DNA from 3 places in the Pseudoduganella dura genome. Region 3 is predicted to be linked to each of the others. Evidence: predicted binding sites of a transcription regulator. Region 3 holds the regulator's gene; each other region holds the start of a gene.

Region 1 (10,361 bases), 1.7 Mb from region 3:
CCGAGCTAGAGCAGCGCCTGCGCCGCTGCTCGCCACCGCACGCGCACGGCGCATCTCGCGCATCGTGCCCGATCCCGCACGGCAGCATGCTTGCTGGACTTTGCCTAGCCGCGACTCCGTTCAGGGCAAGCACGCTACTCATGACATTGCATCACCATGGGATCAGGTCTTGCCATAATTGCCTTTTGACCATATCGACTTGGGTTGCCAATGCCCTTTAAATTGTTTTTCCTTCCCGGCGCCCTCGGGCGAATGGATTTTTGGCTACCGGTTGCCGGGCTTGTGCGTCACCCTGCGGAAAAAATTCACTTCGGATGGCCCGGATTCGGTCCCACTCCGCCCGAGCATGATGTGAACGGTATTGACGACCTGGTCGGCAAGGTCGTTTCCAGGCTGGATGCGCCGTCGGCACTCGTCGCGCAATCGATGGGCGGCATCATTGCGATCCGGGTGGCGCTGGCCCGGCCGGACTTGGTAACGCACCTGATCCTTGCAGCAACGTCGGGCGGCATGGATATTACGGGACTGGGCGCGCAGGACTGGCGCCCGTTCGTGCGCAGCGACTATCCGGCGCTGCCTGACTGGTTCCTCGATTACCGCGAAGATCTCACGGAGCGCCTCCCCGAACTCCCCATGCCGGTATTGCTGCTCTGGGGGAATAGCGACCCCATCAGTCCGGTGAAGGTGGGGGAGAAGCTGGCCGCGTGCCTGCCACGGGCCGATCTGCGGATCTTCGACGGCGCGGATCACGACCTGGGCTACACGCACGCGGCACAGGTTGCGGCACTGATCGATCGGCACCTCGGATCGGCACCTGGATCGACCCATTTCAAGGAACCTCAAGTTCCGTAATGGCGCTCGCCGCGGAAGCGGCGGATCGGCACACGAGGGCAGGTGACCGGCACGGTGCCTTACACCTGGTGTGAGCCGGAGTCGGCGCCATCCACGGGCGTCAGCACATGGCCCGCTTGCCCCAGCAACGCAACCGCTTTGGGCATGTCGCCTCTCTTGAGCAGCAGATGATCGCCGTCGAAAGTCGATACGACGAACACCCCCAGTCCACCCTCCGACAACGGCCGCACGACCGACAGCACGATGCCGGTGGCGCCAAAGGCGAACGGGCCGACGAAACGCAGGCAGGTCCAGCCGCCTTCCTTCTGCATATCCTCCGGCACGCGTTCAGCCAGGCAGACGATGGACAGTTCGTGGGCCGAGCGGCTGATGGTCACGAAGCCGGTCCCATCGGCCCAGGCGGGAATGGCTGCGTTCGGCGCCAGACGGCAAACCGCGTATTCGCCTTCTGCCTGTTCCAGTTCGATCTGATGGATCTCTTTTTGCATACGTCCTCTGAAGATTTATTAAACGAAAAGTGAGACGGCGATGGTCCACATGACCATGGCAATCAGCGCATCGAGCATCCGCCATGCGGCAGGCCGGGCGAACAACCGGGTCAACCCGCGCGCGCCCAGCCCCAGGCTGGTAAACCACAGCACGGACGCTGCCATTGCGCCAGCGGTAAAGCTGATGCGGCCATCGCCCGATTGCTGCGCGCCGATTGCGCCGAGCAGCACCACCGTATCGAGCCAGGCGTGCGGATTCAACAGGCTGAGCGCCATGGCGGCACGGAAGACGGGCCCGCGACGAGGCAGGCTGCGTTCATCGCCCTGCACCAGCCGGGACTGGCCGCGCCACGCCGATACCGCAGCGCGCCGACCGTATTCGACAAGGAACAATGCGCCGCCGATGCGCACAACCTCCAGCAGCATTGGGCTCGAAGCGATGGCGCGACCGACACTGCCGGCGCCGAGCGCAATGAGCAGCACGTCGCAGCAGATGCAGGTGACGATGCACATTGCGACGTATCGGCGCTGCAGGGCCTGCCGCAGCAGGAAGGCATTTTGTGCACCGATGGCAACAATCAGGCCGCCGCCCATGGCCATGCCTTTGAAAAAAGCGCCGCTAAGCATCATTGCTCCCTTGCTGCAGAAAGGCCGAAGCTTAACGATCCTGAGTTGATTAGTATAATGAATGATGTTCATAAATCATTCACAGAACTTATCATGTGGGACTATCGTGGACTGGCAGCACTGACGGCGATCGTGGAAGAAGGCAATTTCGAGCGGGCCGCAATGGCTTTGTCCATCAGCCAGCCTGCGGTTTCGCACCGCCTGCGCGCGCTGGAACAATGGGCTGGCGAATTGCTGGTGATACGCAGCCAGCCGCCGCAGGCCACGCTCCGCGGTCAGCAGCTGATCGCGCATTTTCGCCAGGTGCAGCTGCTGGAGTCCGGCATGGAGGCTCAATTGCAGGCCCATACCCCGATGCCGCAACTGGCGATCGCAGTCAATGCGGACAGCGCGGCGACCTGGCTGCTCGATGCGCTGGCGCCGCTACTGAATGCGCCCGCGTGCCTGATCGACATACGGATCGACGATCAGGAGGAAACGCTGCGCCATCTGCGGGAGGGGCAGGTGATCGGCTGCATCACCAGTTCCGGCGACGCGGTCGCCGGCACGACCGTGGAAGCATTGGGCAACATGGCTTATCTTTGCGTGGCAACGCCGGCCTTCGTGCAGCGCTGGTTCGCGGATGGTGTGACCGCGTCCGCGACGGCGGTCGCGCCAGCCCTGGTGTACAACCGCAGCGACCGGCTGCATGAACGCTATCTTCGGCAGGCCGGACTGCCTCCCGGCGTGCCGAAGAACTATTTTCCGAGTGCCGAGGGTTTTGTGTCGTTCATCAAGGCCGGCCACGGTTATGGCATGGTGCCGGCGATCCAGGTTCGCCACGAACTGGAAGCGGGCACACTGGTGGAGCTGACGCCGCGAGAAGCGCTGGATGTGCCGCTTTACTGGCACCAATGGAATATACAAACCCTGACCACGCGTGCGTTGCGTACCGCCATTGTGGAAGCCGCGCAGCGTTGGCTCGGGAGGCACTGATCAATTCTGGTGGGTGAGACCAGCCTCGGCAAATCGTCGCCCTGCCGGGCATGGCGACGATTTTCAGTGCGGCTGGGCGCCTTTCCCAACCGGTTGCGAGACATCCGCCCGGCGAATCGCTCAGTCCCGCGCCTTGCCATGGCAGTGCGGGCACGACACCTCGTACACATACTCCGGCGCCAGTTGCTGGCGCGGCGTGACCACGGCGCGGCACGCGAAGCACTGCACGGTCTCGGTCGGCTGCAGCTGCGGGTTGAGCGCGGTGCGGTAGTCGAACACGAAGCAGTCGCCCGTGTAGTGCGCGCCGCCCACATCCTCGAAGTATTTCAGGATGCCGCCTTCGAGCTGGTAGACGTTGTCGTAGCCGATGTTCTGCATGTGGATCGCGGCCTTTTCGCAGCGGATGCCGCCGGTGCAGAACGTGACCACGGTCTTGCCTTCGAAGTCGGCCTTGTGCTCTTCGATCAGTTGCGGAAATTCGGTGAACTTCTTGATGCGGTAGTCGACCGTATTGTCGAACGTGCCCACGTCCACTTCGAAATCATTGCGGGTGTCCACCATCACCACCGGCTTGCCGTTGTCATCGTGGCCCGCGTCCAGCCAGCGCTTCAGGGTTTTTGCGTCCACGAACGGCGCGCGGCCTTCTTCCGGCTTGATCAGCGGCATGCGCATCGTGATGATCTCGGCCTTGATCTTCACCAGCATGCGCTTGTGCGACTGCTCGGTGGACAGGCTTTCCTTCGCTTCCAGGTCGGCCAGCCGGGCATCGGCGCGCACCCATGCCAGGTACTCGTCGATATTTTCGCGCGTGCCGGAGAGGAACATGTTGATGCCTTCGGGCGTCAGCAGGATCGTGCCCTTCAAGCCGAGGCGCTGCGTGATGTCCTGGTATTGCGGGCGCAGTTCTTCGAGGTTTTCCAGCGTGATGAACTTGTAGGCGGCGATGTTGACGAACAACGCCGGAGCGGCGCCGGCCTGGACGGGGGCGCCAAGAGTGCTAGCTTGCATAACGGATCAGGGAAGGAATAGCGGAACAGCCGACATTATAAGCGTATCGCTGCAAAGCCGGCGGCAACGCCCGGGCCGCCCCGTCGATGTTTTAGCTAAGCAACAGTCATGCCGCTGCGCGGCTTGTGCCGCAGCAGGAACGCCGCAAGGCCGGCGGCCGTCAGCAGCAGGGTCGATGGCTCCGGCACGGCTTGCCGCACGTCTTCCTGCAGCGACCAGTGCGCGTAAGTCATGAACGTGGAATTGGCCGCGTCGCCGATCACGGCGAAGGGAAGCAGCAGGTCGGCATATGGGCTGGCCGTATTGGTAAAGGCGGCGCCTTTCGCGAATACGCCGTTGACTTCAAACGCCGTGACGACGAAGCACAGCAGGGGATTCGTGCAGCCGTTGGTCAGGCCCGGATTGGCATCGTGCATACCCTGGAAGACCAGCCGGTCGAGGGCGCTGGAAGCGCCGAAAGTGGCAGCCAGGGAATCGAACGCCATGTTACCTTCCACCGGACGCGTGTCGGAGAACGACACGTCGTAGTGCTGGCCATCGTATTCGACACCCGTGGCACCCGTCAGGATACCGTTGGTAACGAGCAGGATCGGCCCGGCATGGGCGGTCAGTTGCATTCCCAGCAGCATGCCGCATGCCGCAAGGAGTTTCTTGGAAGTGGATTTCACGGCGGCTCCAGTGTGATACTTCATTAACTCATCAGTTAATGAATAAAGAGCAAGAATTGTACCAGAATGGAAATGTTAAGGGAAATCAATGCCATAGTTAAGGATGGCATTGATTCTGCTCAATGAAGTGTAAGATTTCTCGACAGGTATTGAAGTTTCCGTCCCTGTGCAACAGCCAGGTAAGGTGCTTCTGGATCAGGCATGCATCCGGGCAGCGCCGCTTCCATCACGCCGGCGCCGCGCGAGCAGGGCAGCGAGGCCGGCGCCAGCCAGCCACAGCGTGGACGGCTCTGGAACAACCTGGCGTTCTTCCTGCAGCGCCCAATGGGCATAAGTGACGATGGCCGAGTTGGCGGCATTGCCCAACACGGCATAAGGAATGATCGGGTCGAGGTAACGGGTCGAGGTATTGGTAAATGCTACGCCGGTCGCCAGGATCTGGTTAACGTCGAATGCCGTCACGACCAAGCATTTCACCGGGTTCGAGCAACCGTTCGTCAAGCCTGGCGACATGTCGTAAGCACCCTGGAACACGAACTGGTCCAGGACATCCATCGCACCCCAGGTCGCGGCGAGGTCATGAAACGCCAGGCTTCCCGCCGTCGGACGCGTATCGGAGAACGAAACGTCATAGTGCCGGCCCCCGAACTCGACGCCTTGGGCACCCATCAGCACGCCGTTCGTGACGAGCAGGATCGGGCTCGCGTGGGCTGTGGCATTCAGGCCCAGCAGGAAGCTGCCGGTGATGAGGATTTTTTTCGTTATGGGTCGCATCGTGGCTCCTGTTGGTTGGTTACCAACAGTTAAGCAAGCATAATGCCAGTGAAGAATCTTGATAAAAATCAAGGGTATGGTTGAGCTAGCGCATGTGTGAGGCTATCCTGTGTAAAGTTTCTCGACAGCGAGAAGTCATCTGGAGGGCAGGCGGGTCCGATATAATATTTGGCTTTCCAGTCAAATTTCCCAGACACTCAATGACGATGCAAAATACGAAACGCGCCCTGGTCACGGGCATTTCCGGCCAGGATGGCGCTTACCTGGCGCAGCTGTTGCTCGAGAAGGGCTATGAAGTCACCGGCACGTTCCGCCGCACCAGTTCCGTCAATTTCTGGCGCATCGAAGAACTGGGCATCCAGGATCACCCGAACCTGCACCTGGTGGAGCACGACCTGACCGACCTGTCGTCGTCGATCCGCCTGCTGCAGAATGGCCGCTTCCACGAGGTCTACAACCTGGCCGCGCAGAGCTTCGTCGGCGTGTCGTTCGAACAGCCGGTGACCACGGCCGAGATCACCGGCATCGGCGCCGTCAACCTGCTCGAGGCGATCCGCATCGTCGATCCGAAGATCCGTTTCTACCAGGCGTCCACGTCGGAAATGTTCGGCAAGGTGCAGGCGATTCCGCAAAAGGAAGACACGCCGTTCTACCCGCGCAGCCCGTATGGCGTGGCCAAGCTGTATGCCCACTGGATGACGGTGAACTACCGCGAATCCTATGGCATCTTCGGCTCGTCGGGCATCCTGTTCAACCACGAATCCCCGCTGCGCGGCCGCGAATTCGTGACGCGCAAGATCACCGATTCGGTCGCCAAGATCAAGCTGGGCAAGCTCGAGGTGCTGGAACTGGGCAACCTGGACGCCAAGCGCGACTGGGGCTTCGCCAAGGAATACGTGGAAGGCATGTGGCGCATCCTGCAGGCCGACCAGCCCGATACCTATGTGCTGGCAACGAACCGCACCGAGACCGTGCGCGATTTCGTGACGATGGCTTTCAAGGCGGTCGATATCGCGATCGAATGGCAGGGCAGCGGCGAAAGCGAAACGGGCCATGACGCGCAAAACGGCAAGGTGCTGGTGCGCATCAGCCCGAAATTCTACCGTCCGGCCGAAGTGGAACTGCTGATCGGCGATGCGTCGAAGGCACGCAAGGAACTGGGCTGGGAACCGAAGACCACGCTCGAAGAGCTGTGCCAGATGATGGTCGACGCCGACCTGCGCCGCAATACCGCCGGCTTCTCGTTCTGACGGCCGCCTCCGCTGCCCCCGGCCTGCCCCGGGCCTCGCGGCGGTAAAGGGCACCGGATCCGGTGTCCTTTCGTTACGATTCTATTTTTGGCAATCATGCGGAGGCCACATCGGTGCCCGCCGGCTTTCGCCACTTCCGCCCGGCCTGTAAAATGGCACCTTCCGCTGCCCCATTTCCATGAGCCCCATGAGCACCAGTACCGTCTACCAGCCCGTCACTCTTCCCGTGATCTTGCCAGATGAACCGGCAGCGCCACCCGGCCCCGATTTCGTCCACCTGCGGGTGCACTCGGAATACTCGATCGTCGACGGCCTGGTGCGTATCGACGATCTGGTGAAAGCCGCGGCAAAGGACAAGCAGGGTGCGCTGGCCATTACCGACCTGTCGAACCTGTTCGGCATGGTCAAGTTCTACAAGACCGCGCGCGGCAAGGGCGTCAAGCCCGTGATCGGCTGCGACGTGTGGATCACCAACGACGACAACCGCGAAAAACCGTGCCGCCTGTTGCTGCTGGCGAAGAACCGCGTGGGCTACCTGCAGCTGTGCGAGCTGCTGTCGATGGCATGGCTGACGAACCAGTACAAGGGCCGCGCCGAGCTGCGCACCGAATGGCTGCAGGCGCTGAAGGACCAGACGTATGACGTGATGCCCGGCGAAAGCGGCGCCGACGGCCTGATCGTGCTGTCCGGCGCGCAGTTCGGCGACATCGGCTGCGCGATCGACAACGGCAACCTGGAACTGGCCGAACGGAACGCGCAAAAGTGGTCGGCGATCTTCCCCGGTCACTTCTATATCGAGATCCAGCGCGCCGGCCAGCCCAACCAGGAGGCGCAGGTGCGCCAGTCGGTGGCGCTGGCGGCCAAGCTGCGCCTGCCGGTGGTGGCCACGCACCCGGTGCAGTTCATGTCGCAGGCCGAGCACATCGCGCACGAGGCGCGCATCTGTATCGCCGAAGGCGAGATGATCGCCAACGCGAAACGGCCGAAACGCTTCAACGAGCAGATGCGCTTCCTCACGCAGGAAGAGATGGCGATCCTGTTCGAAGACCTGCCGGCCGCACTGACCAACTCCGTGGAAATCGCCAGGCGCTGCAACGTCACGCTCACGCTGGGCAAGCCGCAGCTGCCGAACTTCCCCACGCCGGGCATGACGATTGACGAATTCCTGGTCGCCGAAACGAAGAAGGGCCTGGAGAAACGCCTCGAACACCTGTACCCGGACCCGGTGCAGCGCGAAAAGCAGCGGCCCCGCTACGAGGAGCGGCTCGAGTTCGAGAACAATACGATCATCAACATGAAGTTCCCGGGCTACTTCCTGATCGTGGCCGAGTTCATCCAGTGGGCCAAGGATAACGGCGTGCCCGTCGGCCCGGGCCGGGGTTCCGGTGCGGGTTCGCTGGTCGCCTACTGCCTCCTGATCACCGACCTGGACCCGCTGCGCTACAACCTGCTGTTCGAGCGTTTCCTGAACCCGGAACGGGTATCGATGCCCGACTTCGACATCGACTTCTGCCAGGAAGGCCGCGACCGCGTGATCCAGCACGTGAAGGAGCTGTACGGCAAGGAGGCGGTGTCGCAGATCGCCACGTTCGGCACGATGGCGGCGAAGGGCGCGATCCGCGACGTGGGCCGCGTGCTCGATTTCGGCTACAACTTCTGCGACGGCATTTCCAAGCTGATCCCGTTCAAGCCGGGCAAGCCGGTGACGATCGCCGATGCGATCGACGAGGAACCGCTGCTCAAGGAGCGCCTCGAGAACGAGGAAGAAGTGCGCCAGCTGCTCGACCTCGCCCAGCAGGTGGAAGGCATCACCCGCAACATCGGCATGCACGCCGGTGGCGTGCTGATCGCGCCGGGCAAGCTGACCGATTTCTGCCCGCTGTACACGCAGGGCGGCGACGGCGGCGTGGTGTCGCAGTACGACAAGGACGACGTGGAGGCCGTGGGCCTCGTGAAGTTCGACTTCCTGGGCCTGACCACGCTGACGATCCTCGACCGCGCGGTGAACTACATCCGCGAACTCGATCCGGCGATGAAGGATTTCGACCTGGCCTCGCTGCCGCTGGACGACCGCGGCTCGTACGACCTGCTGACCAAGGCCAAGACCGTGGCCGTGTTCCAGCTGGAGTCGCGCGGCATGCAGGGCATGCTGAAGGATGCGCGCCCCGACCGCTTCGAGGACATCATCGCGCTGGTGGCACTGTACCGCCCGGGCCCGATGGACCTGATCCCCGACTTCTGCAAGCGCAAGCACGGCGAAAAGTTCGATTACCCGGACCCGCGCACCGAGGGCATCCTGTCCGAGACCTACGGCATCATGGTCTACCAGGAGCAGGTGATGCAGATGGCGCAGATCATCGGCGGCTACTCGCTGGGCGGCGCCGATATGCTGCGCCGCGCGATGGGCAAGAAGAAGGCCGAGGAGATGGCCGAGCACCGCGAGATCTTCCGCAAGGGTGCCGGCGAGCGCGGGCTGACCACCGAGAAGGCCGACGAGATCTTCGACCTGATGGAAAAGTTCGCGGGCTACGGCTTCAACAAGTCGCACGCCGCCGCCTACGCGCTGCTGTCCTACCATACCGCGTACCTGAAGCAGCACCACACGGCCGCGTTCATGGCGGCCAACATGTCGCTGACGATGGACGACACGGAAAAGGTCAAGATCCTGGTCGAGGATTCGATCGAGGTGTGCGGCCTGAAGATCCTGCCGCCGGACATCAACCTGTCGGCCTACCGCTTCCGCCCGGACGGCCCGGCGCCGTCGGTCACCGGCAAGAAGGTGACCAATATCCGCTACGGCCTGGGGGCGTGAAGGGCGCCGGCCAGAACGCGATCGAGGCGATCATCGCCGCGCGCGAGGCCGATGGCCCGTTCGTCAGCCTGTTCGACTTCTGCAAGCGCGTGGACAAGCGCCAGATCAACCGCCGCACGATCGAGGCGCTGATCCGCGCCGGCGCGTTCGACTGTTTCGGGGTTGACCGTTCGGTGCTGTTCGCCTCGGTCGCCTTCGCGATGGAGTGCGCCGAGCAGGAACTGAAGGCGGCCAACCAGGTGAGCCTGTTCGGCGGCGACGACAGCGACCTGGTCGCGCCACCGGAGTATGTGCAGGCCACCGCGTGGACCGACCGCCAGAAGCTGGCCGAGGAAAAGATCGCGCTGGGCTTTTATTTGTCGGGCCACATGTTCGACTCGTATGCGGGCGAGGCGCGGCGTTTTGCGCGCACCAAGCTGTCCGAACTGGAGCCGTCGCGCGAACCGCGCATGATGTGCGGCGTGATCACCGGCATCCGCACGCAGATGACGCAGCGCGGCAAGATCCTCATCGTCACCCTGGACGACAAGAGCGCCGTGGTCGAAGTCACCGTCTACAACGAGATCTTCGAGGCCAACAAGAAGGCGTTCAAGGAAGACGAATTCCTGGCCGTGACCGGCAAGGTGTCGGAAGACCGCTTCACCGGCGGCCTGCGCATCTCGGCCGAGAAGGTGTACGACATCGTTTCGGCCCGCCTGCAGTTCGGCCGGCAGATGGGCTGGCTGCTGCCGGGCGCCGTGCCGCCCGCCAAGCTGCAGGAAGTGCTGGCCCCGCACCGCGACGACTACGGCCTGCCGGTGCAGATGCGGATCAAGCCGCAAGGCATCGACTGCACGATGCAGCTGGGCGACGACTGGCGCGTGGCGCCATCGGACGAACTCACGCTGGCGCTGGAGCAGGTGCTGGG
Region 2 (10,361 bases), 3.9 Mb from region 3:
AAGGGCCATCACGCCGCCGTAGGATACGAACAGGCATGCAACGCCGGCGCCGAATCCCATGTGGGCCCGGCGCCGTTTCTTGCGTTCCGGGTCCGTCCAGTTCATCGCGACGGCACCCAGCACGCGCAGGCCCGTTGCCTCGCGCAATTCGGCGGGGCTCAGGTAGGTGGGACGTACCTGACTGATCAGCAACGCCACGGCGGCGCCGGCAAGCACGGCCACACCGAACACGACGCTATACAGCAGTTTTCTGTTCGGCCCGGTGGGACGCAATGGCACCGTGGGCGGGTCGATGATCTTGAAGCTCAACATGTCGGTGGTAGTGCTGAGGTCGCCAGACAGCTTGGCCGCTTCGCGCCGCTCGATCAGCTTCTCGTAATTGTCCTTGTTGATCAGGTAGTCCCGGTTCAACTGCGCCAGTTGCGATTCCACTTCCGGCACGGCCTTGCTTTGCTCGACCAGCGTTTCATGCCGCTGTTCCATCTCTGCCACCCGGGCGCGGATCGATGCCACGCGCGCATCCGCTTCGGCAAGTGCGACCTTCAGTTGCTGCAGCATCGGACTGTAACCCTTGCCTGGGTCCGACGGCGCGGCGCGTGTCTTGGCCTCCTGCACCTTTTTTTCTTCAAGCAGCGCGATCAGGCGCCGCGTGGAAATGATGTCGGGGTGGGCCTCGGTATACTGCAGCAGCAGTGCGTCGAGCGACTTGGTCAAGGCCGAGATGCGGCCGTCGATCTCGGGATTGTCGATCGATGCAGGGGCGAGCTCGGCGCCGAGGATCGGTTCGTCGCCCTGGATCTGCCCGTTGATGGCGTTGCGGGCCTGTTCCGCTTCGACGAGTTCGAGCTTCGCGTTGTTCAGCGCGTCCGTCGACATCAGCAATTGCGATCCATAATCGAGTCCTTGCCGGGGCAACAGGGTATTGTTCTTCAGCTTGAATTCCTTGACCGAGTTTTCCGCGGCCAGCAATTTGTCTTCGTAGGCACGGATCTGGTCGTCGATGAATTGCACGGCCTTGTCCGATTCGCCCTTCTTGCCCTTGAAGCCCCCTTCGACGAAGATCGTGAGCAGCGATTGCACCACATCGCGCACCAGGCGCGGATCGCTGTTGCTGTAGCTGATCGTGTAGATGTCGTAGGTGCTGGTGCCGCCGATGCGGATCTTCTGCATGAGATCATCGACCTGCTTTTCATGCTCGCGCGGCGTGGTGGCCTTGACATCCAGGTCCACCATGCGCATGACGCGTTCGACGTTTGGCCGGCTGAGAAGGGTGCGGCTCATGATCGCCACCTGCTGTGTGACATTCGGCATCGACGTCATGCCCGACAGCAGTGGCTTCAGGATGCTCTGCGTATCGACGAATACGCGGGCGGTCGTCTGGTAATCGTCCGGCAGCAGGTACACCTTGATCCAGCCGCCAGTCGCCACGAGCCAGGCGACGAGTATTGCGCACCAGCGATACTTCCAGATTCCCTTCAACCCGGATTGCAGCTGGGCGATGATTTCTTCCATATTCGGTTTCTCCGCGTGAACCTGGTCCGATCGATTGACCTTGTCCGATCGAGTATATGGCTGGGGCAGGGCTTGTCGGACCGAAACTGATGAGCACTTGCGTGCTGTCAAAAAAAAGGCGTACCGTCACAGCAACCGACGGTACGCCCGGTGGGTCGAAGGATCAGATCAGGTCAGGATTTGCGACGGCGGCTGACCAGCGACATGCTGAGCAGGCCGGCTGCGAGGATGGCCAGCGTTGCCGGTTCCGGCACTTCTTCCTGCAGCGCGTCGGCAAACGATGCATGGGAGATCGTCAGCTGGTAGATCGTGCCGGCTTCCAGCAGGTCGCTGGTTGCCGTCAGGAAGCCTGCGAAGTTGTAGGGATCCTCACCTGGCAGGACATGGGTACGGCTGCGCAGCGAATCGCCGTTGATCTCGTCCGGCGAATACGACAGGACGTTTTCGCCGGTTTCCAGATCGATAATGTTGATGCTCCAGGACAGGCGGGCGGAGGCTACCGAATCGGCCCCGGCGGTGAGCGGCACGTGCGCGATGGTGTATGCCTCGGCATCGAATTCGACGGTGATCGAATCTGCCGAGCCCAGGGAGAACTCGAACGACGTCACCGTGCCCGTGTTGGCGGTACCCGATGCGGTATTCGGGCTCGTGCCGACCGAGGCGGTAGCCCGGGTTGCAGCGTTCGCGCCCCCTGGTTCCAGCGCCGAGCCGAGCAGTTCGGTGTCGCCGTAACCGAATGTCGTCAGGACGGCGGGCGGCGACACTGCCAGCGGATCGAAGCGCGGCGTCAGGGGGGTATTCGGTGCCGGGAGCGGGCAGGTGCCGACGCAGATCGCGCCGGCCGTGTTGCTCTGCAGGGGCGGCAGGCTGGAGACAAATGCCGTTGCCAGGCGCGAGTTGTTGATTTCCAGCGTGGAGAAATCGGCCGGCGTGTACTGCGTGCCCCCGGAATTCAGGAAGCGCAGGTTGTTAATCTCCAGAATCGCATCCGCAAAAGCATGTGCCTGGGCGCTGCCGGCGGCGCCGAACGCGAGCGTTACGGCGGTGGCCGTGATCAGAAAACCTTTCCTGATGATGTTCATGGCTTGCTACTCCTCGATAAGTGGTTACGGCCAGGGGGTCTGTGCCGACAAGCCACTACTCAGCAGCATTCGTGCCACTTGCCATTAGATACGCAGAATCAAGACCTTACAAAAACGCGGCGCGGAGCATTTCCCGAATTGCAAAAAAGTCCGACGCTTTGTGGAACTCGCTGCCCCTACAGCAGTCTGATGTGCATAGATCTTCAAGACCACAGGAGCAGACGTGCAATACGACGACACCATCATATCCTTCGAAGCCGCCGCAAAACTGCGTGACCTCGTCATCCGGGAGCAGGAAGCCGGCAAGGCTCACACCCATCCGATCGACATGCAGCTTTTCCATATCCGGATGGCCAGCACCGCTGGCCGGCGTGAGGCGGCAAATTTGCTGTTGCGCAAGATGTATGGCTGGCGGGGCTACGATGTCGACGCGGAGACCGAACATGCGCCGAACCGGATCACGCTGTATGCGGAAACGGCCGGCGTCACGGTCGGCACGATGTCGCTGTGTCTGGACGACCCTGAAATCGGCCTGCCCGCCGACGAGAATTTTCGCGACAAGCTCGACGAACTGCGCACCGCCGGGCGCCTGCTGTGCGAACCATCCCGGCTCGCCATCGACAAGGACGTGACGAAACGCGTGTTCGCATCGCTGATCCATATCTCGTATATTTACGCCCACAATATCCACCACTACTCCGACTATGTGATCGAGGTCAATCCGCGCCATGTGATGTTCTACAAGCGGATGCTGGGCTTCCGCGACTTTGGCGGCGAGCGGCAGTGCACCCGCGTCGGTGCCCCGGCCGTGTTGCTGCGCCTCGAACTCGAATACATGGGAGAACAGATCCGCACGTTCGCGGGCCAGATGGAGCAGGCGCCGGGCGAGCGGTCCTTTTACCCGTATTTCTTCCCGCTGGAAGACGAGCCCGGCATCACGACACGCCTGAAGCAGGGGCGCGACTGATGGCCGCTGCCGGAGAAGCGCTGGCGGCATGGCGCCGCCTGCTGGGCGAGGATCGCGTGCTGGTCGATGCCCCCACGCTGGACCGCTATGCCGCCAGCACGTCGTCCTGGAGCACGCGGCCGCTCGCGATCCTGCGGCCGGTCAGCACCGACGAAGTGGCGCAGGTGGTGCGAACGGCCACCGAGCACCGGGTCCCGCTGTATCCGATCAGTGCCGGCCGCAACTGGGGGTATGGCGACGCCTGCGCGCTCGCCGACGGCCATGCGATCGTCGACCTGTCGCGGATGAATCGCATCCTGGAGGTCGATGCCACCCTTGCGTACGTGGTGATCGAGCCCGGCGTGACGCAGCAGCAGCTGTCCCGTTACCTGCTGGAGCACGACCTGCCGCTGTGGATGGACTGCACCGGCGCCGGACCGGACACGAGCCTGATGGGCAACATCCTGGAGCGCGGCTTCGGCCACTCGCCCTATGGCAACCGCTTCCAGAACGTGGCCGGCATGGAGCTGGTGCTGGCCGACGGCGATGTCGTGCACACCGGCTTCGGTCACTATCCTTCCTCGGTCAACCGCCGCGTCTATCCCTACGGCGTGGGACCCTACGTCGACGGGCTGTTCACCCAGTCGAACATGGGCATCGTCACGAGCCTGGGCCTGTGGCTGATGCCGAAGACCGAAGCACTGAACCATTTCCTGTGCATGGTCCAGGAACATCAGGACATTGCCCCCATCATCGACGCGCTGCGTCCGCTGCGGCTCGACGGCACCTTGCGCAGCATCCTCCACATCGGCAACGACCTGCGCGTGATCTCCGGCGGCACGACGTTTCCGCGCGAGCTGGCCGGTGGCCAGGTGCCGCTGCCGGAGGCGGTGCGCCAGCAATTGCGGGCCGCCGCGGGCGTGGGCGCGTGGACGGTTTCCGGCGCCCTGTACGGCAGCAACGACCAGGTCGCGGCCGCCCGGCGCGCGGTGCGCCGGGCGCTGGCGCCGACCCGGGCCAGGGTCCAGTTCCTCGACGAGCGCAAGCTCAACCTGGCGGACACCGCGGCGCGCCTGCTGAAGGGTACCGGCATGGGCAGGCGCCTGGCGGCCAAGGTGGCGCTGGGGCGTTCCCTGTTCGAGATGAACCGCGGCATTCCGAACGGCCGCTTCCTGGCCGGCGCCTACTGGCGCAGGCGCGGCGGCCTGCCGGCGGATTTTCCCGCCAATGCCAACCCGGCGCTGGACCGCTGCGGCATGTTGTGGGTATCGCCGGTGCTGCCGATGCGCGGCGAAGACCTGCTGCGCGTGCATGCGTTGGCGGCGCCGATCTTCAGCACGCATGGCTTCGATCTGTTCGTCACCTTCAGCATGATCAACGAGCGGGCGCTGGGCGGCGTCCTGACGGTGGCTTACGACGCGGAGGACCCGGCCGAAGTGGCGCGGGCGCGCCTGTGCTACCGGCAGGTCTTTGAAACGATGATGGCGGCGGGGTACATTCCCTACCGAGTGGGCCTGCAGTCGATGGCCGACCTGGACAACGGCGACGACGCCTACTGGCGCATGGTCGGCCGTATCAAGGCGGCGCTCGATCCGGCCAACATCATTGCGCCGGGGCGCTATTCGGCACGCGGGCGGCCGCCTGGTTGAACACCGCGCCGCACAGGCACGGCGGCCCTGGTTCGCCCGTCTGCGCGCCGGCGGGCGGGCGTACGGGCGGCGGTGCGGCATGGATCACAGTTTTGCCATCAGCGCCCGCACCTCGGGATGGCGCTTGAAGTCGCGCACCGCCAGCAACCGTTCGCACTGTGCCCTGGCCCCCTTGCGGTCGCCGGTCATGAACAGCACCTGCGCGAAACGCAGCCGGATGTCGTTCTCCGCCGGCGCCTGTTCGGTGGCCGTTTTCAACAGCGGCAGGGCGCGGGCCGTGTTGCCCTTGTCGATCAAGATCGCCGCCAGCGTATCGGCTATGGCCGCGCTTTTCGGCGCCAGCCTGTAAGCTTTTTCGGCAATGTCCAACGCGCGGTCGTCCTTCATTTGGAGCAGCGCCCATGCGTATTCGTTCAGCGTCACGGGATCTTCCGGCGCGTTGCGCAAGGCCTGCTCGTATTGCTGGCTCGCGGTCCTGTAATCGCCTGTCGCTGCCAGCGTGCTGGCGTAATAGATGCGCGTCCCGGTGTCGGCCGGCTGTTTTTCCAGCCATTGCCGCATCTGCGCCGTCGCCTCCTGCCGCTTGCCTGCCCCGAGCAGGGCACGGTGCAACGCGATCACGATCTGCGCGGACGGGGCGACCTGGATAGCACGCTGGTAGCGTTGCGCGGCGTCGGCCGGCTTGTGCTGGACCATCAGCACATCGCCTTCCAGCTTGAATCCGAGCGGCCAGTCGGCGTGGCGCGCCTGCAGCGCCTGGGCGGCCGCGAGTGCCTCGCTCAGCGCCTTTCTGTCGATCAGCAGCGCATGCTGGAGCATCAGCCCGTCCACACTGTCGGGATCGGCCTTCAGCGCCCTGCGCGCTGCCTGCAATGCATCGTCGGGACGCTTTGCCGCCAGGTGGAGGGCGGCGATCCGGATTTGCACGGCGGACGATTTGGGCTGCATCGCCGCAAGGCGCTCGTAGCTTTCCAGGGCGGCCTCGTCCTGCCGGTTGAGCTCCTGCGCCCGGGCGAGCAGGGCCAGCGCGCCGGCATCGTCCGTATCGGTGGCTTGCAGTTTCTGCGCCAGGGTCAGGGCCTTCTGCTTGTCGCCCGTGCGCAGGTAAAAGTCCGCCAGTTGCTGGGCCGATGCCTTGTCGTCCGGGTTTTCCCTGGCCGCCTGTTCCAGCCAGCGGACGGCCTCGGCCGGCTTGCCCAGCCGCGCCTCGAGCCTGGCCAGAGACGTCATCAGCGCAGCGTTCTTCTTGTCCCCCGCCAGTGCGGTCTGGTAGCGCTTGCGCGCATCGTCCGGTTTCTTCTCCATGACGTCGAGATTGGCCAGGTTGTCGAGGGCGGCCAGGTGGCCCGCTTCGAGCGCGAGCGCCTTGTTGAAGCCGGCGCGTGCGCCGTCGAGGTCGCTGCGTGCCAGCAGCACGCCGGCGCGCAGGTTCTGCAGCAGCGCGCTGTCGCCCTTGCCGATCATCGCATCGACCGTCGCGAGCGCCTTGTCGAACTGCTTGTCGCGCAGGTGGCTCATCACGAGCAGCGTGCCGGCACGCTCGGCGCCGCTGCCGCCCTCGGCCGCACGTTCCAGCTCGGCGATGGCCTTCGAATTGTCCCCCAGCTTCAGCCGGCTGAGGCCGTGGCCAAGCCGCAGGTCCGAGCGTTCCGGGCTCAGGGCGCTGGCCTTTTCGAAGTAGGCGGCCGACTGGGTGAAATTGCGCGCCTGCATCTCCGCCTCGCCCGCCAGCGCCAGCAGATCGGCATCGTTCGGGGCGTCCTTCAACGCGCTGCGCATCATCTTCAGTGCATCGTCTCGTTTGCCGCTGCGCAATGCCACCGTTGCCAGCAACTTCGTCGCATACGCATGGTTGGGATTGGCCTGCAGGAACTGGTTCAAGTACTGCTCGGCCCGGGTATCTGATCCCGTCAGCACCGATACCGCGCCGGCCAGCAGCACGCTCGGCATATGGTCCGGCGCCGCGCGCAGTACCTGCTGGACCTGTTCCAGCGCTGCCTTGTAGCGCTTTTCGCGGAAGTCCAGCAATGCCTGCGAGTAGGAGATCATCAGGTTCTTCGGCTGGGCCTTGCGGGCCAGCTTGATCTGCTGGCGCGCGTCGTCCAGGCGATCTTCCTGGATCGCCAGGTTGGCCAGGTCGATGTGGGCCTGCACGTTGTTCGGCTTGACTTCGAGGATACGCTCGTAGGTCTTGCGCGCGGCAGCGGCATCATTGCCGGCGCGCTGCAGGTCGCCCTTCAGGCGCAGCGACTCCACGTTGTCGGGATTCTGCACGATCGCCTGCTCCACCAGTTCCCTGGCCTTGTCGGACTTGTCACCGATGAGCGCCAGCTTCGCCAGGCCGAGCGTGGCGTCCGCAAGTCCGGGCTTCACTTGCAGGGCGCGCTCGAACCGGGAGCGTGCCTCGTCGGGCCGGTTCAGGCCCAGCAGCGCTTGCCCGCGCAGCGCCAGTATCTGGGCGTTGCCCTCGTCGTCGGCAAACTCGTCCAGCAGGCGCTGGAACTGGCCCTGCGACAGCAGCGACCTGCCGAGTGCCGGCAGCACGAGGTCGGCTTGCGCGCCGAGGTCGCGGGCCCGCCGCAGCTCCTTCTCCGCAGATGCCATGTCGCCGGTATCCAGGTAAGTCTGTCCCAGCATCAGGCGCGCGAGCGCATGTTCGGGTTGTTGCTGGACGACGTTCTTCAGCTGGATGATGGCGGCCTTCGCATCACCCTGGTCGCGGTAGCGGCGGGCGTCGGCGATCAGGTCATCGGCGGGAAGCGGGCGGCTGCATGCGCCCAGCGCCAGCAGAAGGGGCAGGGCACCGAGCGCGGTGCGTACAGGCTGGGGAATAGACGTGTTACGGAAGCTGGTGCTGGGGAAGCGATTCGGCATGACGGTCTCCATTGCAGGCTGAACTGCCAGCGTAGGAAATCGCCGGGCAGGCTCGTTGATCGTCCTCAACGATACCTGCCATCGTGGACATGCTTATTGCATGGCGGCCACGCCGCGCGGATGACGGCCGGGCAATGGCGCCGGCAGGCGCGTGCCGCTGCCGATCAGGCCGCGCTGTGCGGCCACCACCACCGCATGGGTGCGCGCGGTCGCATCGAGCTTGCTCATCAGGCCCTTGACATGGGTCTTGACGGTGCCGACGCCGATGCCGAGCTCCCGTGCGATCGACTTGTTGCAGCAGCCCCGGGCCAGCAGCAGCAGGACATCCGTCTCCCGCCCGGTCAGCGATTCCCGGCTCAGGCTGTCCGCCACGCAGCGTGTGACCGCCTCGGCCAGGTAGCGCATGCCCTGGCTCAGTTGCTGCACGGCCCGTACCAGCTCGTCCGCCGGACAGCCCTGCAGCAGGTAGCCATGCACGCCGCTGTCCATTGCCGTGCGTACCTGCCATTCCTTGTCGAGCTGCGTCACGATCAGCACGCGCGGCGCAGCGCCGTAACGGTCGGGCGATAATTGCCGCGCCAGCGTGATACCGCTATCGTAATCGGCAATGATAACGCGGGCGTGCGCCTGGCCCTGGGGCTGCCGATCCTGCAGCGTCAGGTGGAACCCGCCGCAGTCGGCGAGCAGGGCATGGATGCCGGCCGTCATGACGGCATCGGCATGCATGATATGGACGGAAGGCTGGTTGGCTTGCATGGTCTCTCCTGTTCCGCAACAGCAAATGGCTGTTGCTTCTCATGCATGCATAATGAAACTGCAATACGGAGAAGGCAAGTTAAGTGATGTTAAAGGCGTTTGTTAACGGTGCCGTCCACCGTGTGCACTGCAAGGTTCTGCGCAGGCGGGGCGTGTCGTCGGGGGCTGGCTGGACCGGCAGGAAGGCTGCCGGCGGACACCGCAAATCGCGGACGGCATGGCGACAAATGGCATCGCCGCAAAACCGCATGCGGCCGTCAGGTACCGCATGATAGACTGCGAACCGATTACTTCACAAGGCCGGCCGCGGCAAGCCAGCGGGCAGCCTCTTCGCTGCCGTCTTTCGCCAGCGAAGCCAGGCGCAAGGCCGCCTTTGGATGGCGATGCTCGGCCGCCTGCGCATACAGGGGCCAGGCCTTGTCGGGCTGGCGGCCGCTGTTTTCGGCCGCACGATGATACATTTCAGCAAGCTGGAATGCCGACTCCGCGTCGCCGGCACGTGCGGCTTCCTCGAACAGGCGCATTGCTTCGCCGCGGCGCGGCGTCTTGTTCTGGTAGAGCATGCCCAACTCCCGCTTGGCCACGATCGAGCCCTGGTCGGCCCATTCGCGCAGCCGCCGTTCCGCTGCTGCGCCGCCATGCGCGCTCAGGCGCTGTGCCGCCGCCTCGATGACGGGCGCGGGCGGAACAGCGCCTTCCTTGGCCTGGCAGGCTATCAGGGCGCCCACCATCACGAACACCGATGAAATCATCGCGCCGGACTTGTTGAATAATTCCATGTTCTTCTTCTTGCCTTGTTCAGGTCTGCACAGCGAAATCCGTACTGCCGGTGTGCTTTGATGATCCGCATCCAGGCCGGCACTTCCACGCCTGGCGATTCCCACGGCGGTGCCGCACTGCATGCTTCACGAAGCTACGCTGCGTATCGGCACCCATGGTCAAAGCAGGCCAAAACCGGCCGAAGCATGCGGAGGATACCGATTGCTGTTGAGCCATGGTGCACGAACGGATGCCTGGTGGCAGGCGCACCTGCCGTCAGCCGGCCAGATGCGCTTGACCGGGCCGAAACGCTATCGATCTTAGCATGTTGACTATGGGGAAAGGTACAGGAACGCCGGCACGGCGGATAACAATTGTAACGAGACGTTAGTACGGTTCAGGCCGCATTATAGCCGCCTGCCGCCGGTGGCGCCCACCGGGGCGCGCGGCAGCCCTCCGTGCTTGCGTTCGCGCGGCGTAGCAAAGGCCTTACCCGCGCTCGGCTGCGCGGCCCGCGTGCTGGTCGAGCCATGTGCCGGCGTGGTCCATCACCAGCCGCAGTTCGGCCTCGGCCGCCGTGAAGAGCAGCGGAATTTCGATGACCCTGCCTTCGGTCAGGGCCAGCTCCAGTGCCAGGCAGGCGGCAACGAACCGGCTGGCACCGAGTTCGCTGACATCGTGGCGCAGGTTGTGCAGGATGTGCCGTGCTTCCATGAAGCGGGCCTGCTGCACCGCTTCGCCTGCCAGGTTCAGCGGCTCGACACCGTTGCCGATGCAGTCGCG
Region 3 (10,361 bases):
ACGGCCTGGGCATCAAGCTGCTGCAGGAAGCCGGCGTGCTGACGGCCATCATCAGCGCGCGCCGCTCGCCGCAGGTGACGGCCCGCGCGAAGGACCTGACGATCGATTTCGTGCACCAGGGCGGGCACGACAAGCTCACGCCGTTCAAGGCGCTGCTGGCCCAGCAGAACCTCACCGAGGAGCAGGTGGCCTTCATCGGCGACGACGTGGTCGACATCCCGATCCTGACGCGCGTGGGCCTCGCGCTGGCGGTGCCGAACGGCCGGCCGGAAGTGCTGGCGCGCGTGCATCACGTGACGAAGAATCCGGGCGGCCATGGCGCCGTGCGCGAAGCGTGCGAACTCGTGCTGCGCGCGCAGGGCAGCTACGACCGCGTGTTGGCCCAGTTCCTGATCTGACATGCGGGGTTGACATCAAATGGGAGAAGCCATGCGCAACCAGCGAACCGCACACCGTTACCGCCTGTCGATCGGCATGCTGCTCGCGCTGTTCGGCGCCCTCGGCTCGTTCTGGCTGGTCGAGCTGATGAACCGTACCGGCGAGGCCATGGAGGCCGGCATCAAGGTCGACGAACCGGATTACATCGTGGAACACTTCTCGTTCGTGCGCATGACGAAGACCGGGCAACCCAGCTACATCATTTCGGGTGATAAACTGACCCACCGCCCGTCCGACGATTCGTCGGACATCGTCAAGCCCGTGGTGCGCAGCATTGCCGGCGACAAGCCGCCGATGGATATCCACGCCGAGCAGGCCCGCGTTGACCAGGACAACACGCGGGTGACGTTGACGAAGAACGTGAAGATCGACCGGGCCGCATCGCCCGCCGCGCGCGACATGCACCTGGCCACCGAGAAGCTGACGATTTACCCGGACGAAGACCGCATGGAAACCGACTTGCCGGTGCGGATGGAAAGCGGCGGTGCCACCGCCACCGGCATCGGCATGAAAGCCAACAATGCGACGCGCCAGCTGACGCTGGGGCAGGGCACCATCGTGTATCCGCCCCGTCCGAGGCAATAGGTCAAACAGAATTCGCAGATAGGAATCGAAATGAAGAAACTCATGCTGTCGGCGCTATTGCCGGTGCTGCTCCTGGGAGCGGCGGGCATTGCATCCGCCGAGAAGGCCGATTCGTACAAGCCCACCGAAATCAACTACGGCCGCCTCGATGCGGACGATGTGAAACAGGTGTACACCTTCACCGGCGACGTGACGCTGACCCGCGGCACGCTGCGGATGAAGGCCGACAAGGCGGTGGTCACCTACACGCCGGACGGCTACCAGCTGGCCACGCTGACCGGCGGTGGCAAGAAGGTGGCATTCCGCCAGAAGCGCGACGGCGAAGGCGACCAGTGGATGGAAGGCGAGGCCGACCGCATCGAGTACGATGAAAAGGCCGAACTGGTGAAGATGTATTCGAAGGCGAAGATCCGCCGGCTCGAAGGCAAGAAGCCGAGCGACGAGGTCGAAGGCGAGTTCATCTCGTACGACAGCCGCCGCGAGTTCTTCAGCGTGCGCAACACGAGCACCGGGGCCGACAAGCCGGGCGCCGGCCGCGGCACGATGGTGATCCAGCCGAAACGCACGGAACCACCCGCGGGCACGCCCGCCAACGCGCCCGCCGGTGCGCCCGCTGGTGCACCCGCAGTTGCCCCATCCTCCACCCAACCGCCGGCCGCGCCGGCAGCGGGGCAATGATGGCGCAGGCGGTGGAAGGCTGCGAAAGCACGCTGCTCGTGCGCGGGCTGCAAAAGAGCTACGGCAAGCGCCAGGTGGTGCATGACGTGTCGCTGCAGGTGGCATGCGGCGAGGTGGTGGGGCTGCTGGGCCCGAACGGCGCCGGCAAGACCACGTCGTTCTATATGATCGTGGGGCTGGTCGCGTCGGATGCCGGCACGATCGACCTCGACGGTACCGATATTTCCAGCCTGCCGATCCACAAGCGCGCCACCCTCGGCCTGTCGTACCTGCCGCAGGAGGCGTCGGTGTTCCGCAAGCTGACGGTGGAGGAAAACATCCGCGCCGTGCTGGAGATCCAGAAGGTCGACGGCAAGGGGCTCGGCAAGGCGGAGATCGACGAGCGCCTGAACGCGCTGCTGGCCGACCTGCAGATCGAGAAGCTGCGCGAGAACACGGCGCTGTCGCTGTCCGGCGGCGAACGCCGCCGCGTGGAAATCGCGCGCGCGCTGGCCACCAACCCCCGCTTCGTGCTGCTCGACGAGCCGTTCGCCGGCGTCGATCCGATCGCCGTGATCGAAATCCAGCGCATCGTGCGTTTCCTGAAAGGGCGCGGCATCGGTGTGTTGATCACGGATCATAACGTGCGCGAAACGCTGGGCATCTGCGACCGGGCGTATATCATCAATCAGGGCAGCGTACTGGCCTCCGGCCGACCCGACGACATCATTGCGGACGAGTCGGTACGCCGCGTGTATCTGGGTGAACATTTCCGTATGTGATCAGCCATGAAACAGTCTCTGCAACTCCGCACCTCCCAGCACCTCGCGCTGACACCGCAGCTGCAGCAGTCGATCCGCCTGCTGCAACTGTCCACGCTGGAGCTGCACCAGGAACTGGAGCAGCTGCTGACCGATAACCCGCTGCTCGAGAGGCTCGACGATCCGCTCGACCGCTCGGTGCGCCTGCTCGGCGATGGCGCCATCAACAATGCGCAGCCCAACGGCGAAGCGCCGCCGGAAGGGCCGCCGGCACAGGATGCGCCGGCGGCGGCCGAACCCGAGCCGTTCGAAGGCGGCGACGGCGAAGGCCTCGATGCCGGCGCCGGCGATACCGACTGGAGCAATGCCGGCAGCGGCAAGGGCCCGGACGACGACGATTCCCGCCCCCAGCTCGAAGCGAGCCACCGCAGCCTGCGCGAGCACCTGATGGAACAGATGCGCGTGACCGTGCTGGAGCCGCGCGACCGTGGGCTGGTCGAGCTGATCATCGATGCGCTCGACGACAACGGCTACCTCGAGGAAGGGCTGGAAGAGATCCATGCCCGCCTGCCCGAGGAACTGGAAATCGAGGCCGACGAGCTGCGCACCGCGCTGAAGCTGCTGCAGAGCTTCGACCCGGCCGGGATCGGCGCGCGCAACGCCTCCGAATGCCTGGCGCTGCAGATCCGGCGCATGTCGGGCGTGCCGCTGGTCACGCGGCGGATGGCGCTGTGCATCGTCGAGAAACACCTGCAGTGGTTCGCGCAGCGCGATTTCAACAAGCTGAAGAAGGCGCTCGACTGCGACGACGAAGACCTGCGCGAAGCGCAGGCCGTGATCCGCCAGTGCAACCCGCATCCGGGCGCCGCGTTCGCGGCCGACGTGTCAGACTACGTGGTACCGGATGTCGTCGTGAAACGGGGACGCAACGGCTGGATCGTCACGCTGAACAACGACGTGATGCCCCGCCTGCGCGTCAACGCGCTGTATGCCAGCCTGCTCAAGCAGGGCAAGGGCGAAACGCAGATGAATGCCCAGCTGCAGGAAGCCAAGTGGCTGATCAAGAACATGCGCCAGCGCTTCGACACGATCCTCCGGGTGGCCCAGGCCATTGTCGAGCGGCAGAAGAACTTTTTCTCGCATGGCGCGGTGGCAATGAGGCCCCTTGTGTTGCGTGAAATTGCTGATACACTGGGCCTGCACGAGAGCACTATCTCTCGGGTAACAACTCAAAAATATATGCTGACCCCGCACGGCATGTTTGAGTTGAAGTATTTTTTTGGCAGCCATGTCGCAACCGAAGCTGGTGGGGAAGCTTCCTCGACTGCGATACGGGCGCTGATCGTGCAATTCACAGGAGCCGAAGACCCGAAGAACCCTTTATCCGACAGTAAGATTGCGGACATGCTGGGTGAACAAGGCATGGTGATTGCGCGACGCACTGTTGCCAAATATCGCGAAGCATTGAAAATTCCCCCAGTCAGCCTCCGCAAGTCCTTGTAGAAATCCTGGTTGTGCTCGGGTTCCTCTACGCCTCCATGTCTTGTCAATGGAGACCGCATGAACCTGCAATATTTTCTTTAGGAGTGTGTGTATGAATCTGACCATCAGTGGACACCATATCGACGTAACCCCTGCCATTCGCGAGTATGTGCAGAGCAAGCTGGAACGCGTTAGACGTCATTTCGATCAATTGATCGATGTAAGTGTGATCCTGAGTGTAGATAATCTCACCGAGAAGGAAAAAAGGCAGAAGGCGGAAATCAACCTGCGCATGTCGGGCAAGACCGTGTTCGTGGAAAGTGTCGCGCACGACCTGTATGCGGCGATCGACACGCTGATCGACAAGCTGGACCGCCAGGTCATGAAGCACAAGGATAAAGTGCAGAACCACAATCATGAAACGATCAAGCACCTGAGCGAGAACGAGAGCGCAGGCGAGAGCGAGATTCCCGCGCCGGCTGCATAACGACCGCCGCAGGTACCGTGCAACAGAAGGGCGCTTGCAATGCGCCCTTTGTTATATCCGCATCATGTGTCCCATTTACATTCGGGGCAAAGCTTTCCGCCACATGGTTCGCATCCATGGCTAGAATGGGGCCATAACGACAACGATACGAGACACCATGACCGACCACGTCCATGCCAAGGTGGGTAACGACACCGGCTTCATTACCCTCGACCGGCCCAAGGCCATGAACGCGCTGTCGCTCGACATGATTCGGGCGATTACCGGCACCCTGCTGGACTGGCGCGACAATGACGACATTTCCGCCGTGGTCATCCGCAGCACCACCGAGAAGGCGCTGTGCGCGGGCGGCGACATCCGCTTCTTCCACGCGGCCGGTCGCGCCACGCCGCAGGGCGGCAGCGCGCAGATCGAGGATTTCTTCACCGAGGAATATGCGCTGAACTACCTCGTGCACTGCTTTCCGAAACCCTACGTGGCCGTGATGGACGGCGTGGTGATGGGCGGCGGCATGGGCATCGCCCAGGGCGGCCCGCAATGCGGCGTGCGGGTGGTGACGGACCGCACGCGGCTGGCCATGCCGGAGGTGAATATCGGCCTGTTTCCCGATGTGGGCGGCAGCTACTTCCTGTCCCGCGCGCCCGGCAAGCTGGGCGTGTACCTGGCACTGACGGCGCTGGCGATCGACGCGCCCGATGCCCTGTATTGCGGCCTGGCCGACCACTACGTGCCGGCCTCCGAATTGCCGCAGCTGGCCGACCTGGTCGGCTCCACGGCGGGTGCGGGCCTGCGCGAAGCGGTGGCGCTGTTCGGCCGCTCGCTGCGCCATGAAGCGGGCCCGTCCGCGCTGCAGGCGCACCGCGCGCTGATCGACGACCATTTCGCGCACCGCTCGGTGGACGAGATCGTCGCTTCGCTGCGCAGTGACGATCATCCGGTGGCGCGCACCGCGCTGGCCGCGATGGAGCGCCGCTCGCCGCTGATGATGCGCGTGACCTTCGAGATGATGCGGCGCGGTGCCACGATGGGCATTGCCGATTGCCTGCGCATGGAGCGCAACCTGGTGCGCCGCACGTTCGAGCACGGCGAAGTGATCGAAGGCGTGCGCGCGCTGGCGATCGACAAGGACAATGCGCCGCGCTGGAATCCGCCGTCGCTGGACGGTGTGACCGACGACATGGTGGCGCGCTTCTTCGAACCTGCCTGGCCCACGTGGGCCCACCCGTTGCGCCACCTGTGAGGCCGCCATGCACCGCCGCGCTTTCCTGACATTCTCCGCCGCCGCGCTGGCCGCGCCGGCCTTCGGCGCGGACCCGTCGCCGGCCGCCGGCCCGGTGCCCGTTGCGGATCACCACCAGCACCTGTTCAGTCCGGCGATGGCGCGGCTGCTCGATACCGGGGCCGGCGGGCCGCCAGCGATCGCCGCGAAGGATGTGATCGCGCTGCTCGATGCGGCCGGCATCCGGCGCGCCGTGCTGCTGTCGGTCGCCTACGTGTGGGGCAGCCCGTCGCGCAGGATCGACGACGAGCAGGCCAAGGTGCGCGCCGAGAACGACTTCAACGGGGCGCAGGCGGCCATGTACCCGGACCGGCTGCTGGCCTTCTGCAGCGTCAACCCGCTGAAGGACTATGCGCTCGAAGAGCTGGAGCGCTGCGCGGCGCTGCCCGGGCTGAAGCACGGCCTGAAGCTGCACTTCGGTAACTCGGATGTGCAGCTGGAGCTGCCCGAGCATGCGGCGCGGCTGCGCGACGTGTTCGCGGCCGCCAACGCGAAGAAAATGGCGATCGCCGTGCACATGCGGGCATCGGTATCGAAGCACCGGCCGTACGGCGCCGCCCAGGCCCGCGTCTTCCTCGAACAGCTGCTGCCCGCCGCGCCGGACGTGACGGTGCAGGTGGCGCACCTGGCCGGCACCGGCCCAGGCTACGACGACGCGCCGTCGGACGAGGCGCTGGGCGTGCTGGCCGCCGCGGTGGATGCGCACGACCGGCGCACGAAACGGTTGTGGTTCGACGTGGCCACGATGGCCAACCCGGAGATCACGCCGGCGCAACAGGCGAAGCTGGCGCAGCGCATCCGGCAGATCGGCACGGACCGCATCCTGTTCGGCTCGGACGCCGCCGCCGGCAAGAACCTGCGGCCCCGCGAAAGCTGGGCCGCGTTCCGGCAACTGCCGCTGACGGACGCGGAATTCGCGAAGATCGCGGGGAACCTGGCGCCGTATATGCGGTAGCGGCCGTCGCTGGAGGTTCAAGGCAGGGATTTCGCGGCGCATGCTTCGCGCACTGCGGAACAGTGCTTTCCGTTGCCAGACGGGGGGCGGCGCCACGATGCCCAGTTCCAGTGAATGCCGGGTGTTCGTCCTGCATCGGTACGACAGGACGGGCGATGGTCGGGCCGCCACGCGGCTTTTTCCTGTCCGGTTGTCCGATACACCACTAGTTTAGTTGTTCCCTGGCAACTAATTCTCATTGTAAAGGGCTATTGACCTGATAGTTGCTTTGTATCATGGTAAAGTGCAGTCCCTGCTCCATCCCCGCAGCTTCTTCAATACCAGGCCAAACCTCCCTGGTTATACGATTTTTGTTATGCCTGCCGAAGCTCGTGTTCGACATATCGCCATAGTTGCAGTCGTTGTCTCTGCCGTCGTGGCAGCTATCCCGTTTTTTATCAACAATCGCGTCAGCGAAGGTGTACCACAGCTCAAAATTGCGGCAGATCGCCAGACAGCCTACACAGATCTCCTGGGTATGTTGCGGGATGTGGAGTCTGGTCAGAGAGGCTTCGCGCTCAGCGGGATGGACGCTTTTCTCGATCCATACACAGCAGCAGTTCTCGAGATTCCGTCATTGAAGCGCGAGCTCCTGAAGGGGGCACTGGATGACAATGAGCGAGAGGCGATCAGGCAAATAAACGAGCTCACCGACGCCAAGCTGTCGAACGCAGCCGATAGCATTTTTGCACGCAGAAACCATGGCGCGACACCGGAGAGCCTGTATGCATCGACCGCGCTTGGCAAAGCGCAAATGGACAAGCTGAGGGCCCTCATCGGCAAGCAGATTACGTTGATGGCAGAGCGACGAAATCTCGCCCGGAAGACCCTGGTGGATGGATCGGCCCAGGTTGCGTATTACAGTGCCTTTGCGGGCTTGTTCAATGCTTTACTGCTTGGGACGGCGGTATTGAGCGTTCGCCGGCTTCTCAAAGATCGTGCGCTTGCTGCTGATAAGCTGAAAGAAGCTGTTGTGCTGGCTGAAACGCGCAACTCGATGATGTCGGGCAGTGCCCGCCTGCTACAGGCTCTTGACTCGGTGCAGACGCTCAATGACACCTCGGCGGTACTGACGCCATGCCTTACGGCTTTGTTGCCAAACGTGTCCGGGACGGTTTACCTGTACCGTGATTCCCAGGAAGTTCTGGAGCCGCTGGCGAATTTTGGCCACGATGAGGCGGATTCCGTCATTTCATCAGAAGACTGTTGGGCACTTCGCTTCGGTCGAGCTCATGATCACCACATCGATACCGATCTATGCTGCCACCACCTGCTCAGCGAGCCGCGAAAACACCATCTCTGTATCCCGATGGTGACCCAGGGCGCGGTACTGGGGTTAATGTCGGTTAAGGTAGACCAGCTGGAAGACAAGAATTTCGAGCTGCATCGTGAGCTGGTGAACGTACTGGCGGAACAGGTCTCGCTTGCATTGTCCAATGTCCGGCTGCGGGAAGCCTTGCGTGAACAGTCGATTATCGATCCGCTGACCGACCTGTACAACCGCAGGTTCCTTGAAGAGTCACTGAAACGCGAGCTCGCTCGTAGCGTGCGAAATCAGGCGTCGCTCTCCGTGATCATGTTCGATGTCGACCACTTCAAACGCCTGAACGATACCTTTGGGCATGATGCTGGCGACGTGGTCTTGAAGGCTGTCGCCACGGCCACGAAAGCCGCGGTGCGAAAGGCGGACATCGTTTGCCGATACGGCGGCGAGGAAATGATCGTGGTCATGCCTGATTGTTCGGAAGGCATGGCGATGGAACGGGCGGAGATGATCCGCCAGGCTATCGAAGCCGTGCGGATAGAGCACGATGGGCGTGATATCCCACCGGTGACAGCTTCGTTCGGCGTCGCGAGCCACCCGGTCTTCGGGCTGGATGGCGACGCCCTGGTCCGGGCTGCCGATGCGGCACTGTATGTAGCGAAACGCCGCGGCAGGAATAACGTCCAGATGGCTGCCTGAGAAGGGGTTCTCGCGCAGCGCAAGTTTATTAGTTTTGTTCGCGATGGCGTAGCCATGGTTTCGACGAGCCCTGCTCGTCGCTGGCGCAGCGGTGTGCGCTTGCAAGCGCACACTCCTTTGCACCGTCTAGCTAGGCTTGCTCACGGTGCCGCAGCACCACCCGCTCCGCCGCATTGAAATGCCTTGCCAGCCGCTCGGCCATGTACACCGAGCGGTGCTGCCCGCCGGTGCAGCCGATCGCCACCGTCAGGTAGCTGCGGTTGTCCGTCTTGAATGCCGGCAGCCATTTCTCGATGAAGCCGCGGATGTCGCCGAACATTTCCTCCGCGCTCGGTTGCGCATCGAGGAAGGCGATGACGGGCGCGTCGCGGCCGTTCAGTGGACGCAGCGCCAGGTCGTAGTACGGGTTCGGGATCGCCCGCACGTCGAACACGAAATCGGCATCCTGCGGCACGCCCACCTTGAACGCGAACGATTCGAAGAACAGCGTCAGCGGCGCATTCTCGCTCTCGACCAGTTCCTTGATCCAGGCGCGCAGCTTGTTGGCCGAAATTTCCGATGTGTCGATCACGTGGCCGAGCTGCTCGATGGCCGACAGCCGCTCGCGTTCCTCGCCGATGCATTCGATCAGCGTGCGGCGCGCGGCCGGATTCTGGCCGGGGCGCAGTTCGTGGGACAGCGGATGGCTGCGCCGCGTTTCCGAGAAGCGCGCCACCAGCGAATGCGTGTTCGCGGTCAGGAACATGATCTTCACGTCATGCCCCAGTTCGCGCAGCTTGCGCACGTCCGCCGGCAGGCTGGCCAGCGAGGCGGCGCTGCGCGCGTCGACCGCCACGGCCAGCGCGGCGGTGCCTTCGTCGGCCAGCGTGGCAACGAGGCTGGCCAGCAAGGCTGGCGGCAGATTATCTACACAGTAATAGCCGGTGTCTTCGAGAACATTCAGGGCCACCGATTTGCCCGAGCCGGAAATACCGGTAATGAGAACGATGCGCATGCGCGAATGATACCTGAAAAGAGCGCGGACCCCGATGGCCGCACGAGCGGCGCTCAGCGCCGCCAGAAACGGTCCAGCAGCGGTGTCACGCTGGTGCCGTGCATGACGATCGACAGCATGATGACGGCCACCGTGATGCCGGTCAGGCTGCGCGCCAGCGGTTCCGGCAAACCGTGGTTGATCGCATACATCAGGTAATACAGCGAGCCGATGCCGCGCACGCCGAACCACGCCGTGATGGCCCGCGAACGCGGATTGCCGCCGCCGAGCACGGCCAGCACGCTGACCGGCCGGGCCACGAAGAACAGGAACAGCGCGGTGGCCCAGCCGCGCCAGTCGTCGATCCAGACCACTGCCGCGCCGCCCAGCAGCAGCACCAGCGTCAGCTCCGACAGCCGCTCCAGGTGCTCCTTGAACAGCAGGGAGTTGGCCGAGATCGTGTCCTGGACCGGTTCCACGCCTTTCTCGGTGACGATGGCCTTGCCGCAGCGTGCCGCCAGCTTCAGCTCGGTCTGGCGCAGGGCCACCCCTGCCGCGAACACAGCGAGGAAGCCCCATGCCCCGGCCGATACCGTCAGGCCATAGGCGACGGCGATCAGGCCCAGGCCCATCAGGTCGTCCAGCACCTCGTGGGAGGGCCTGCACTGCCGCAACGCGTGGCTCGCCCGCGCCAGGCCGGCGCCGCAGGCGCCGCCGATCGCGATACCGCCGATGGTGCCCC

Evidence for each region. The regulator sigma-54, encoded in region 3, starts transcription at its own class of promoters, with help from an activator protein. The targets are predictions, from matches to a motif close to TGGCANGNAANCTGCTTT.
Region 1: GJV26_RS18660 (PEP-CTERM sorting domain-containing protein) is a predicted target of sigma-54. The motif match lies at 5,423-5,440, and genes of this name have one in related genera.
Region 2: GJV26_RS27925 (EDSAP-1 family PEP-CTERM protein) is a predicted target of sigma-54. The motif match lies at 2,654-2,671, and genes of this name have one in related genera.

What each region holds. Positions count from the first base shown of each region.
Region 1 is NZ_WNWM01000002.1:4,252,850-4,263,210, forward strand. Features, by position in the region: gene GJV26_RS18630 (alpha/beta fold hydrolase) at 211-852, shown strand; gene GJV26_RS18635 (ACT domain-containing protein) at 912-1,340, opposite strand; gene GJV26_RS18640 (LysE/ArgO family amino acid transporter) at 1,359-2,039, opposite strand; gene GJV26_RS18645 (LysR family transcriptional regulator ArgP) at 2,061-2,942, shown strand; gene GJV26_RS18650 (sulfurtransferase) at 3,063-3,950, opposite strand; gene GJV26_RS18655 (PEP-CTERM sorting domain-containing protein) at 4,046-4,618, opposite strand; gene GJV26_RS18660 (PEP-CTERM sorting domain-containing protein) at 4,814-5,392, opposite strand; gene gmd (GDP-mannose 4,6-dehydratase) at 5,599-6,642, shown strand; partial or broken gene dnaE (DNA polymerase III subunit alpha) at 6,830-10,361, shown strand, end outside.
Region 2 is NZ_WNWM01000002.1:6,463,835-6,474,195, forward strand. Features, by position in the region: gene GJV26_RS27920 (XrtA system polysaccharide chain length determinant) at 1-1,512, opposite strand, end outside; gene GJV26_RS27925 (EDSAP-1 family PEP-CTERM protein) at 1,686-2,594, opposite strand; gene GJV26_RS27930 (N-acyl amino acid synthase FeeM domain-containing protein) at 2,818-3,561, shown strand; gene GJV26_RS27935 (FAD-binding oxidoreductase) at 3,561-5,189, shown strand; gene prsT (XrtA/PEP-CTERM system TPR-repeat protein PrsT) at 5,274-8,063, opposite strand; gene GJV26_RS27945 (LuxR C-terminal-related transcriptional regulator) at 8,157-8,819, opposite strand; gene GJV26_RS30015 (SEL1-like repeat protein) at 9,107-9,721, opposite strand; gene GJV26_RS27955 (Hpt domain-containing protein) at 10,068-10,361, opposite strand, start outside.
Region 3 is NZ_WNWM01000002.1:2,523,722-2,534,082, reverse strand. Features, by position in the region: gene GJV26_RS11130 (KdsC family phosphatase) at 1-398, shown strand, start outside; gene lptC (LPS export ABC transporter periplasmic protein LptC) at 430-1,023, shown strand; gene lptA (lipopolysaccharide transport periplasmic protein LptA) at 1,054-1,701, shown strand; gene lptB (LPS export ABC transporter ATP-binding protein) at 1,698-2,462, shown strand; gene GJV26_RS11110 (RNA polymerase factor sigma-54) at 2,469-3,944, shown strand; gene hpf (ribosome hibernation-promoting factor, HPF/YfiA family) at 4,036-4,410, shown strand; gene GJV26_RS11100 (enoyl-CoA hydratase/isomerase family protein) at 4,568-5,650, shown strand; gene GJV26_RS11095 (amidohydrolase family protein) at 5,658-6,644, shown strand; gene GJV26_RS11090 (diguanylate cyclase) at 7,000-8,646, shown strand; gene rapZ (RNase adapter RapZ) at 8,777-9,640, opposite strand; gene GJV26_RS11080 (cation:proton antiporter) at 9,694-10,361, opposite strand, start outside.